One region of the Bacillus sp. CGMCC 1.60114 genome, then DNA from elsewhere that is predicted to be linked to it. Evidence: riboswitches for the same ligand, from Rfam matches in the RefSeq annotation. Region 1 holds a riboswitch; the other holds the start of a gene.

Region 1 (5,684 bases):
TCCAAAGCTGCATGCATAAACAATATCCTGATCATAATGTTCATATGCCCAGCGTATTGCTTCCAAAGCGCCTTTCGTTTCGTCGTCTTCCTGAAAGGAAACAAAATTATCTTGCCATGTTTCGTACGTTAACATCGTTCTCCCCCTTCACAACGCCCATATAAAAAGGCGGCTTTAATCTATAGAAATAGATTAAAGCCGCCTCTAGTTTTTCTAGTCAGCGTGCTTATTTTAAGCGTACTTTTTCACTTTTTTCAAGCTGAATCACTTTACCATCTTGCACAACAATTGTAATAGAACCATATTTCATATCAGTAAGCATAGATTGAATCTTATTTGCTACTTCTTCAAATTGTCCGCGTACTCCCACGAACAGCCCCCCCCTTTTTCATAAAAAAAATCTTTCCCATTTCGAAAAGACTGTTCCGGTAACGTATCTACCTTATCTTCCAAAATGGATGCCATTTTGCTGGAAGTAGCACCTTACTCCTATAAAGTAGGTTGCCGGGCTTCTTCGGGCCAGTTCCCTCCGCCACTCTTGATAAGAATTATATTTGTATTTTATCACAATTCTGATTTTTTTCAATCCCAGTTTTCCGATAAATTTTATTTATTATAAAAAAAAGGAGCTGTTCACCTAAACAACTCCCCCTTCAGCTAAGTAAGAACGTAGTCATACAAGTTCCTTTACACGTATGCGATCGTTCTCAATAAGATTTTCATACGATTCTCTTTCGACAACAACTTGTGATTTTCCGTTTTTTGCAAATACAACTGACGGGCGACGAATACGATTGTAATTATTCGCCATCGAATAACCATATGCCCCTGTACAAGAAATAGCTAAGAGATCACCAGAAACAACTTTTGGAAGCTCTACATCCCAAATGAGCATATCTCCACTTTCACAACATTTGCCCGCAATTGAAACAACCTCTTCAGCAGATTCATTCGCTCGGTTTGCTAGCAATGCTTCATAACGAGCTCCATAAAGTGCTGGGCGAAGATTATCTGTCATACCTCCATCAACTGATACATATTTACGGATGCCTGGAATATCTTTAATTGCACCTACTGTATACAACGTTGTTCCTGCATCTCCAACAATACTACGGCCTGGTTCCACCCAAATTTCTGGAAGTGGATATTCGCATACTGTAAACTGCTCGCGTACCGCATCCGTCACAGCTTTCACATATTCACCAAGGGCAAGCGGTGTATCCCCTTCCGTATAACGAATTCCAAAACCGCCCCCTACATTTAATACTGGAGCTACATAGTTCATTTCTTTTCGCACTGTTTCCAAGAAATTCTGAAGCACTTCAATCGCACGAATAAATCCTGCCGTCTCAAAAATTTGCGATCCGATATGAGAATGAATTCCTAATACACGATAGTTTGATTTTTCTAATGCATTTTTTATCGCTTGTGATGCATGCCCTGTTGAAATACCAAAACCAAACTTAGAATCATCTTGCCCGGTTGTAATATATTCATGTGTATGCGCTTCTACTCCCGGCGTCACACGCAATAAGATATTCACAATTTGCCCGTATTCTTTCGCTAAATCATGCAATACTTCTAATTCAAAAAAGTTATCTACAACAAAACAGCCGATGTTAGCTTCTAATGCCATTCTTATTTCTTCTTCTGTTTTATTATTACCATGAAAATGGATGCGCTCTGCTGGAAATCCCGCTTGCAATGCCGTATATAGTTCTCCACTGGAAACAACATCTAGCGACATGCTTTCTTCGGCAGCTAACCTGCACATTTCCATGCACAAGAACGCTTTGCTTGCATACGCTACTTGATAAGAGAACCCACTTTCCCTAAAAGCACGATGAAATGCACGACATTTCTCACGAATTGCTGCTTCATCGTAAACATAAAGTGGTGTCCCATATGCTCTTGTAAGTTCAGTAGCATCGCATCCTCCAATTTCTAAGTGTCCTTGCTCATTAATGCGGCTTGTGCCGTGTAAATACATGTGAATTCCTCCCTTATTTTCGCAAAACCCTCTATTACATTTATTATTTATTACTATTATTCCTAATTTGGATAAACAAAAAACGCGCGGAACAATGTTCACACGCGTTTCTTATTAGAAGAATATATGACGAAAAAATAAACGTAGTGTTATTTTCTCAAATAAGAAACCGCATCAAACATCTCCTAATAGCTCTCCATAAGCAAAATACTTATGACAGTACTACATTTATTCAATGCAGTCCCAATATATGAATGAAGTGGTCATTCATATATTTCGGCGATAACCCCTTTCAACCTATGATCACGAATACCACTTTATTTCCCATAGTTTACTTTTGATTATCGCAGCCTCTACCTTTGAGTGTAGATGAGGTAAGTCTATTTAATTTTCAAGCATCTTTTTGTTGCTATTAACAATAACAAATGACTAATTTATTTGTCAAACACTTTTTTTATATTGGTTTAGGACAAGTGAGTTTCGTATTATCTGGTAAGCGCTTTACATCTATATTTTTCACAGTCCATTCACCACTATCATTTTCAAATATAATCGTTACTTTTTCAAACGGAGGAAGCTTTTTCCCCGCTGTTCCTGGCTCATATTTAATTATTTCAATAGATGCCTGAAACAAATATGTACCACTGTACATTTTTTTTAGACTAACAATTTTCGGACAATCGTACGGCTTTTGTTTTCCATAATGTTTTTGAATTGCTTCATTTATCCTTGGAAACAACACAGAATAAAGCGCATCTTCTAGTAATAACGGTTCATGCTCAGCAGAGAAAGAAGCTGGATTTCCAAGTAAAATGAAACAACTTAATATAAAACAACATATTTTCTTCATAGTACTCCTCCATCTTTCAATCAATGCCTTTATTTTATCCTTCTCTTCTTTTTCTATCCAATTGTTAGAAAATCATCCACAATTTCGCTATGTTTTTATATAATAGTACACATAGTAAAAAACATATAGATATGTAGCCTATCATATACATAAAAAAGGCGATACTTGTAGGTAGTGGGAGGAGCCCTTTATGAGACAACGTTTGTTTCCAAAAGTACGATTTGCTCTCGTAGCTGTCGTCTTGTTATGGATTAAAACATATATTGTATACAGATTAGCTTTTGACATGAAAATTGATAACGCTTTCGAACAAATTATGTTGTTCTTTAATCCATTAGCTTCGTTATTGTTATTTTTCGGTTTCGCTTTATTAGCAACAAAACATCGAAACCGAATCATTATAAGTATTAGTATCGTGCTATCCTTTATTTTATTTGGCAATGCTATGTTTTATGGATTTTACGATGATTTTGTAACATTCCCTGTATTATTTCAAACAAATAATATGGCTGATTTAGGGACAAGTATTAAAGAACTATTTACGTATAAAACACTTCTATTATTTGCTGATGTAATTATTTTAGCCATTTTATCTCGTAAATCCCCTAGTTTTTGTGATACTACTCCTCTATCTCGGCAAGAGAAACGAACGTTTTTTAGCGGTGTAACAGCAGCATTAGCTTTACAAATGGTTATTTCAGTTATTTATAAACCACAACTTTTTTCACATTCATTTGATCGCCAAACAGTTGTGAAAAATCTTGGTTTGTATACTTATCATGTTTATGATATTGCACTACAATCGAAATCTTCTGCTCAGCGTGTCTTTGCAAGCGGAGATAGCTTTTCCGAAATTGATAACTACGTAAAAACAAAAGATAGACAAGAAAGCAAAGAGTTATTCGGTGTGGCAAAAGGTAAAAATGTTATTTTAATTTCAATGGAATCCACACAAAGTTTTGTCATCAACCAAAAAATAAATGGAAAAGAAATTACACCCTTTTTAAATGACTTCATTAAAGATAGCTATTATTTTGATAACTTTTACCATCAAACTGGACAAGGAAAAACATCAGACGCTGAGTTTATTATTGAAAACTCTTTATACCCGCTTGATCGCGGCTCTGTTTTCTTTACACATGCTAATAATGAATATACAGCTACACCAGAGCAACTCAAAAAATATGGATATTACTCTGCTGTATTTCATTCAAATGATAAAACATTTTGGAATCGTGATTCGATGTATCCTGCACTCGGATATGATCGCTATTTTAACTTACAAGACTATACAAATGCAGAACAAATGTCTGTTGGTTGGGGATTGAAAGATAAAGAATTTTTTGAGCAATCTATCTCAAAATTAAAATCTTTACCACAGCCATTCTATTCAAAATTCATTACATTAACAAATCACTTTCCTTTTTTACTAGAACCGGAAGATCGATTCATCGATGAATACAATTCGGAAAGCGGTGTTGTAAATCGTTATTTTCCAACTGTACGTTATACAGATGAAGCACTGAAACATTTTGTTAAACGATTAAAAGAAGAAGGATTATACGATAATTCTATTATTATTATTTACGGAGATCATTATGGCATTTCTGAAAATCATAATGCTGCTATGGCACAATTTATTGGAAAAGAAACGCTCACTCCTTTTGATGCGATGCAGCTGCAAAGAGTCCCACTCATCATTCACATTCCTGGCCAAAAAGGAAAAGTCATTTCAAAAGTTTCAGGACAAATTGATGTAAAACCAACACTTCTTCATTTACTGGGTGTAAAAACAAACAATTCTATTGAATTTGGCACAGATTTATTTGAAACAAACGATGAGCCACTTATAGTTATGCGCGACGGGAGTTTCGTAACAAATGATTATATGTATACAAAAAATGTATGCTATAACAAAAAAAACGGTGAGCCAGCTGATATTAACATTTGTCAACCATATATCAAAAAAGCGAAAACAGAATTGAATTACTCTGATAAACTCATTTACGGTGATTTATTACGCTTTGATCCGCATAATAAATATAAAACTGGTACGATGATAACGAAATTTGAATAAGGTGAAATTTTAATCAGATAGGGGTTTTCCATCCTTCACCTAGTTTCTTTGTTTTCTCTCAATATTGATGTGGTTGTAGGTCTTACTTCCTATTGATACAAAATAATAAACTAACCTCGAATTGTGACGATTCGGGGTTTATTTTTAACGTAATATGTCCTTTAATAAAAAATTCCTCCAAAAAGCAGGTTGTATTATATACTTTATTCATCCCAACAACATAATGGATTTCCTTGATTAATACTTCCGGTTTTACAACAAATGAAAATCCGTTGAAATCTTTCTCAAACCGAAGAATTTTTTCGTACGAGCACAGGAAATTTATGTTATGATAAAAAGGATAAACTTTCATAAACTAATCAAGAATCTATAAAAGAAAGCAAGGGATCATATTTTGTACAGAGCAGCCATTCCAAACTTATTTACGCTCGGAAATTTATATAGTGGATTTCTATCCATCGGCTACGCTTCATTAGGATACTACAAGTCAGCGGCAATTTTAGTTTTAATCGGAATGATGCTAGATAGTCTTGATGGAAGAATCGCACGCCTGCTTCGCGTCGATTCGCAACTCGGAAAAGAACTTGATTCATTAGCAGACGTAGTTACATTTGGTGCTGCACCCGCTGTATTGATGTATTACACATCCTTCTCTAATTACGGTATTATCGGACTATACATAGCAGGACTTTTCCCTCTATTTGGAGCATACAGATTAGCTCGCTTCAATGTCACACCATCATCAACATCAATGAAATATTTTACTG
Region 2 (5,684 bases), on a different contig from region 1:
TACATGGTACATTACAATCTGCTCATTGTCCAAAGTGTCGTACGAAATATAACTTACAATATATGATTGCACATGAAGTGCCGCGCTGTGAGAAGTGTAATTTCATTTTAAATCCTGACGTTGTGTTATATGGAGACACATTGCCTCAATTTCAAACAGCCATTGAACGCTTGTATGAAACAGATGTATTGCTTGTAATGGGAACGTCGTTAAAAGTACAGCCTGTAGCGTCATTCCCGCAAATAGCAAAACGAGAAATAGGGGCAACGACAATCCTTATTAATGACGAGCGAACGGGGCAAGAATCGTATTTTGATTATGCGTTTCATGAAACAATTGGAGAATTTGTGGATGGATTTTTAAGAACAGAAGATGTAAACTAAAAAAATTTAAAAAGAAGGGCACATATGAAACGATCATATGTGCCTTCTCTTTTTTGAACACTACATTTTTATATTATTTTTTCAGCGATAAACCATAAACAATCGTTTCACTTGGTGTTGTAATTTTAAAGCCTGTATTGTAATCTAGCGTCATTGTGTTTCCGATATAATCTTTTGTGAAGTCATCGATTTGAATAACAAGCTGTTCATCTTCAAATACGACATCATTGGCATGATATTCATCGACAATTAAATCGATATTCACATAGACAGTACAGGTATTGCCTATAGTTCCTTTTACTCTAATGATTGTTTTACCTCCATTTTGTAATTGTTGCAGTTTTTCTTTTGCTGTATTTGTAACACGAATATTCATGTAATCCCTTCCTTTTCTTAAACTCTTATTCTATTATGGCAAAAATATAATGAACCGGCTACTCGGGCACATAAGAAAACCTATCAACTTTCGTTGATAGGTTGTTATTTTTAAAGCTCACATTTATCTAATGGAATGACTTTTGTTTTCTTTGTAAATTTATAACCTAACCAAAGTATTAAGAAAAGAGGTAGGCCAATATATGAAACGAGTATACCGTCCCAGTCAATAGATTTTCCCATAAATGCACCGTAGTTTTGACCAAGAATAACGATTAAACATAGTACAAATGCAAAGATAGGACCGAATGGGAACCATTTTGCTTTATATGGTAAGTCATTTAAATCTTTTCCTTGTGCGATGTATGCCTTACGGAAACGGTAGTGACTAATTGCAATTCCGATCCAAGCGATGAAGCCTGACATACCAGAAGCATTTAAGAGCCATACATAGACCACGCCATCACCGAATAAAGAAGCTAAGAAAGCAGCACATCCAACTAATGATGTTGCAATCAATGCATTTACAGGTATACCACGACTATTTAGTTTTCCTAAAAATTTAGGTGCTTTACCTTGGTTTGCTAGATCCCAAAGCATACGTGATGCTGCATACATACCAGAGTTACCAGCAGACAGAACAGCTGTTAAAATAACGGCGTTCATTACTGATGCCGCAAAGGCAACACCTGCTTTAGCGAATACAAGTGTAAATGGACTTACTGTCACATCACTTGCTGCAAGGTTTTTGTCTGTATATGGAATGAGTAAACCAATTACAAGAATTGCTAAAATATAGAACAGTAGAATTCGCCAAAAGATGCTGCGAATTGCTTTTGGAATACTGCGTTGTGGATCTTTAGTTTCCCCAGCCGCAACTCCTAATAATTCTGTTCCTTGGAATGAAAATCCGGCTGCCATAAACACACCAATAATTGCCATGAAGCCGCCGCTAAACGGTGCATCTGCAACTGTGAAGTTTTTAAAACCAACTGGTTCTCCGCCCATAATACCGAAAATCATAAGAAAACCGACAATTAAAAAGGCGATAACAGTTACAACTTTAATAAGTGCAAACCAATATTCAGCTTCCCCAAATCCTTTAACAGATAAATAATTTAAAAGGAACATAATAGCTAAACAAATACCACTCCAAAGCAGGGAAGAAGTATTTGGGAACCAATACTTCATAATTAATGTAACTGCAGAGAGTTCAGCAGCAATCGTGATGGCCCAGTTATACCAGTAGTTCCAACCTAATGCAAACCCAAGAGATGGATCAACAAATCTTGTTGCGTATGTGCTGAAAGATCCTGCTACAGGGATGTACGATGCTAATTCTGCTAAACTTGTCATTAAAAAATATACCATAATACCAATTGCAGCATAGGCGACGAGAGCGCCACCAGGACCAGCTGTGTGGACAACTCCACCGCTTGCTAGGAATAAACCTGTTCCAATTGTACCACCAAGTGAAATCATTGTAAGATGGCGAGATTTCAATCCACGTTTTAGCTCACCATGTGTTTGTGCAGATTGACTTGTAGATGTAGAGGTAACTTTTGTAGTTGCGCCGTTCATTTTCAACACTCCTTTTCTTGTTAGATGGGAAGGAGCGGGGGGAATTAAAAAAACCGCCAAAAGAATTTAGCGGAGCATTTCAAAAATAGCCACCCCATCATACCTTCCGTTAAGATAGCGCCCCACATTTACACGGTAATTTTGTAAACGTGACAGTTCTGTTCCTATTCGAAAACAGCCCCAGCATATACTTCCAGAGAAGAAGCATAAACTTCGGCAGCTTTTCCTTTCATTCGGAGTTATTGACGTTCTCTGTGTCTCGTCCGGACTACTAATAAAAGCCGCAACCTCTACCTCATCGGATTGATGAGGATTTTTCTATTGCTATGATTTTTAATATATCGCAATTGTAATGATTTTCTGGGAATATTGCAAGGACTTTTTTGTAGAAAAAAAGAGAAAAAAGAACGGCTATTTTAGAAAAGCGCTTTCAAAACTCATCCCGATCCTAAAAAATATGTAATATGTAACCTCTTGTTGAAAAAGGTTATACAATAGTTTCGCATTGTGTTTCAAAAAATCCTTTAAAATTAACAGAAAATTGAGACAAATAAATTTCGACAAAATATATTGTCGAAAAGGAGACTAAAAGAAAACAAGCTTCCCTTTATGGGGAAACTTGTTTTTGTTTGTTATATACAATTTTTTTGTTTGTATGTTGTGATTGATTACGAGTCGTAATTATCAGTGCAATTGTAACGGCAAGACCTATTGCAATGTAAGAAAGAAATATTATATCTTGATCTATTCTAAAAGCTGTTAATAGCGTACGAATGTTAGTAAAAATAATAAGCCCTCCGACAAGAACCCCAAGTAAATGTGAAGGAACAATTCGTACTAACCATGCAGCAATAGGTGCTGCAATAATACCGCCAAGCATAAGAGCAAACACCCAAAACCAACTGATCTGTTCCCAGCCAAGAGAAATGAAAAATCCCAATGTGGCAGCTAATGAGACAGGAAATTCACTCGTATCTACAGAACCTACAACTTTTCTTGCTTCATTCCCGCGTGCAAGTAAAACAGGAGTAGTAATAGGTCCCCAGCCGCCACCGCCTGTTGAATCTACAAAACCTGCAAAAAGGCCAAGTGGAATTAATTGCTTACCAGACAGACGTTTATTATTTGTTTGAACAACTTGTTTTTGTAAAATAAATCTTAATAAGATATATACACCTAACACGAATAAAAACACTGAAATATACGGTTTAATTAAATTTCCTGGTAAGTTACTTAAAAAGCAAGCACCTACAAAAGCGCCAATGGCACCTGGTAATGTTAGCCTTGAAACAGTATATTTATCGACATTTCCAAATCGGATATGTGAAATACCAGAAGCGGCAGTTGTAACAACTTCGGCTAAATGAACAGATGCTGAAGCAACGGCTGGTGCAATTCCAAACATGAGTAATAATGAAGAAGATGTTACCCCATAAGCCATTCCTAAAGCTCCATCAATGAGTTGTGCAAAAAAACCAATGATAGCAAAGACAATTAATTTTTGCATGTTTAATACCTCCGTTTATAATAAAGTGAAACTACCATCAGTGGAGGTTCTTTATCCTCTATTAATGGTTAGTTGAATTTTACGGACAGTTTTCTCCCATCTATCTCCTTTGACTTCTCAGAATCTTGAGGAGGGAGTGTTACTGCCCAAAAGTAGCGAGATAAAATAAAAAAGGCTCCTTTCTCTAATGAGAAAAGAGCCTTTGGTTTTCCAATCAGCTTTATCATATTCTAATTTTTTTCATTATAATACACATTAATCATATAAAACAACTGGGTTTTCTATAAAATTTTGAATTGCAAGAAATAAATGAAAAGTAATACACTAAAAATAATAAAAGTAAGGATGGTGATGAGATGTTACAGTTTGATCATCTTGTTCACGTAGTTCAATGCTCTCCAGCTGAAGTGATAAAACAAATGAAGATACTCGGATTTCATACAGTACAAGGAGGAGAGCATACGAATTGGGGGACATATAATAGCTTATGTTATTTTGATTTGGCGTATATTGAGTTTTTAGCAGTTCAGAACAAAGAAGCCGCAAACAGAGCAGAGAATCCTCTCATTCAGCAAACTGTTCATAAGTTGCAAAAAGGGGAAGGGATGATCCAAATTGCATTGCGTACAGAACATATGGAAGAGCTTGCTAAGAAATTATTGGAGAAAGGGTTTCATATAAATGGTCCATTGGAGGGAAAACGTTTAAGAGATGATGGTACTCTATTAAGCTGGAAAATGCTATTCATTGAACAGGAGGATGGCGGTCCTAGATTCCCGTTTTTTATTGAGTGGGGTGAATCGGATGGAAAAAGAAGAGCAGATTTACAGAAAAAAGGAGTGATTTCACTTCATGACAATAATGTAATTGGAATGAAAACAGTGTTTTACGCTGTTAATAATGTAAATGAAACAAGCAAACTATGGGAAGAGTTATTGCAAATAGAAATGAGTACACCAAAAATAGATAAAGAGTGGAATGCGGTATTTCGAAGTTTCTCTCTTGGGAAAATAACAATTCAACTTTGTGAACCGATAGGAAATGGAGTGGTACAGAATCAATTACAGAACTGCGGGGAGGTACCATTTGCTGTAGAGTTTCAAGGAGACAAGGAGAATAAGAGTGTATATCAGATATCGAATGGGATGTACATATTTTAGGAGGAATCAAGGTGAACGAAGTAATAAGACAATTACCAGAGCATACAAATTGGCCGGCAATTGTCCAAACAACATTTTGGTATAAATCAAAAGGCTTCCAAACGTAATGTTGGAGGCCTTTACAAATCACAAAAGTTGATTGCTTTTTGAAGTCGAGAGACCCCTTCAGTAATATGGTTTATATCTACTTTTCCGTATGAGAGACGAATATAACCATCTTTTGCACCAAAAATACTGCCGGGCATAAAGGCAACTTGTTGTTTTAAACTCTGCATAATCAGCTGCTTTTCTTGAACAGGGTGTTTCAATTTCCCCCATATATAAATTCCACCTGTCGGCATGGAAAATGAGAGTTCTTCATGGAGTGAATGTTGCAGTGCACTAGCTAATACATTTCTTTTTTGTAATAATTCATAGCGTAGCTTTTGTAAGTGTGTTTCAAACGGAACTGTTTCAAAAAATTGTTGCATAAGCCATTGCGGAAAAATACTTAAACCTAATTCCATTTGGTGCCTTGCATCTGATAATCGTTCAACAACGGACTGCGGAGCAACGAGCCAGCCGATTCGTAATCCTGGTGCTATCATTTTAGATAGGGAATGAACATAAATGACTGTTCCGTTTGTATCAATTGATTTTAGAGTTGAACATGCTTGTTCTTTATTTTCTAATGTTAAT

The links. Region 1 has a riboswitch for lysine ahead of lysA (diaminopimelate decarboxylase). Riboswitches for the same ligand answer to the same signal wherever they lie in the genome.
Region 2: linked by a shared signal. The riboswitch ahead of ACFQZ1_RS25230 (amino acid permease) and the one ahead of lysA (diaminopimelate decarboxylase) in region 1 are both predicted to bind lysine.

Annotation. Positions count from the first base shown of each region.
Region 1 is NZ_JBHTHG010000012.1:154,271-159,954, forward strand. Features, by position in the region: gene ACFQZ1_RS06785 (phosphoadenylyl-sulfate reductase) at 1-135, opposite strand, end outside; gene ACFQZ1_RS06790 (YezD family protein) at 227-370, opposite strand; SAM riboswitch class I at 440-548, opposite strand; gene lysA (diaminopimelate decarboxylase) at 674-1,990, opposite strand; lysine riboswitch at 2,172-2,354, opposite strand; gene ACFQZ1_RS06800 (DUF3888 domain-containing protein) at 2,445-2,840, opposite strand; gene ACFQZ1_RS06805 (LTA synthase family protein) at 3,031-4,917, shown strand; gene pssA (CDP-diacylglycerol--serine O-phosphatidyltransferase) at 5,312-5,684, shown strand, end outside.
Region 2 is NZ_JBHTHG010000118.1:776,436-782,119, reverse strand. Features, by position in the region: gene ACFQZ1_RS25240 (NAD-dependent protein deacylase) at 1-383, shown strand, start outside; gene ACFQZ1_RS25235 (iron-sulfur cluster biosynthesis family protein) at 457-759, opposite strand; gene ACFQZ1_RS25230 (amino acid permease) at 870-2,339, opposite strand; lysine riboswitch at 2,447-2,640, opposite strand; gene ACFQZ1_RS25225 (sulfite exporter TauE/SafE family protein) at 2,947-3,846, opposite strand; gene ACFQZ1_RS25220 (VOC family protein) at 4,203-5,006, shown strand; gene pdxR (MocR-like pyridoxine biosynthesis transcription factor PdxR) at 5,126-5,684, opposite strand, start outside.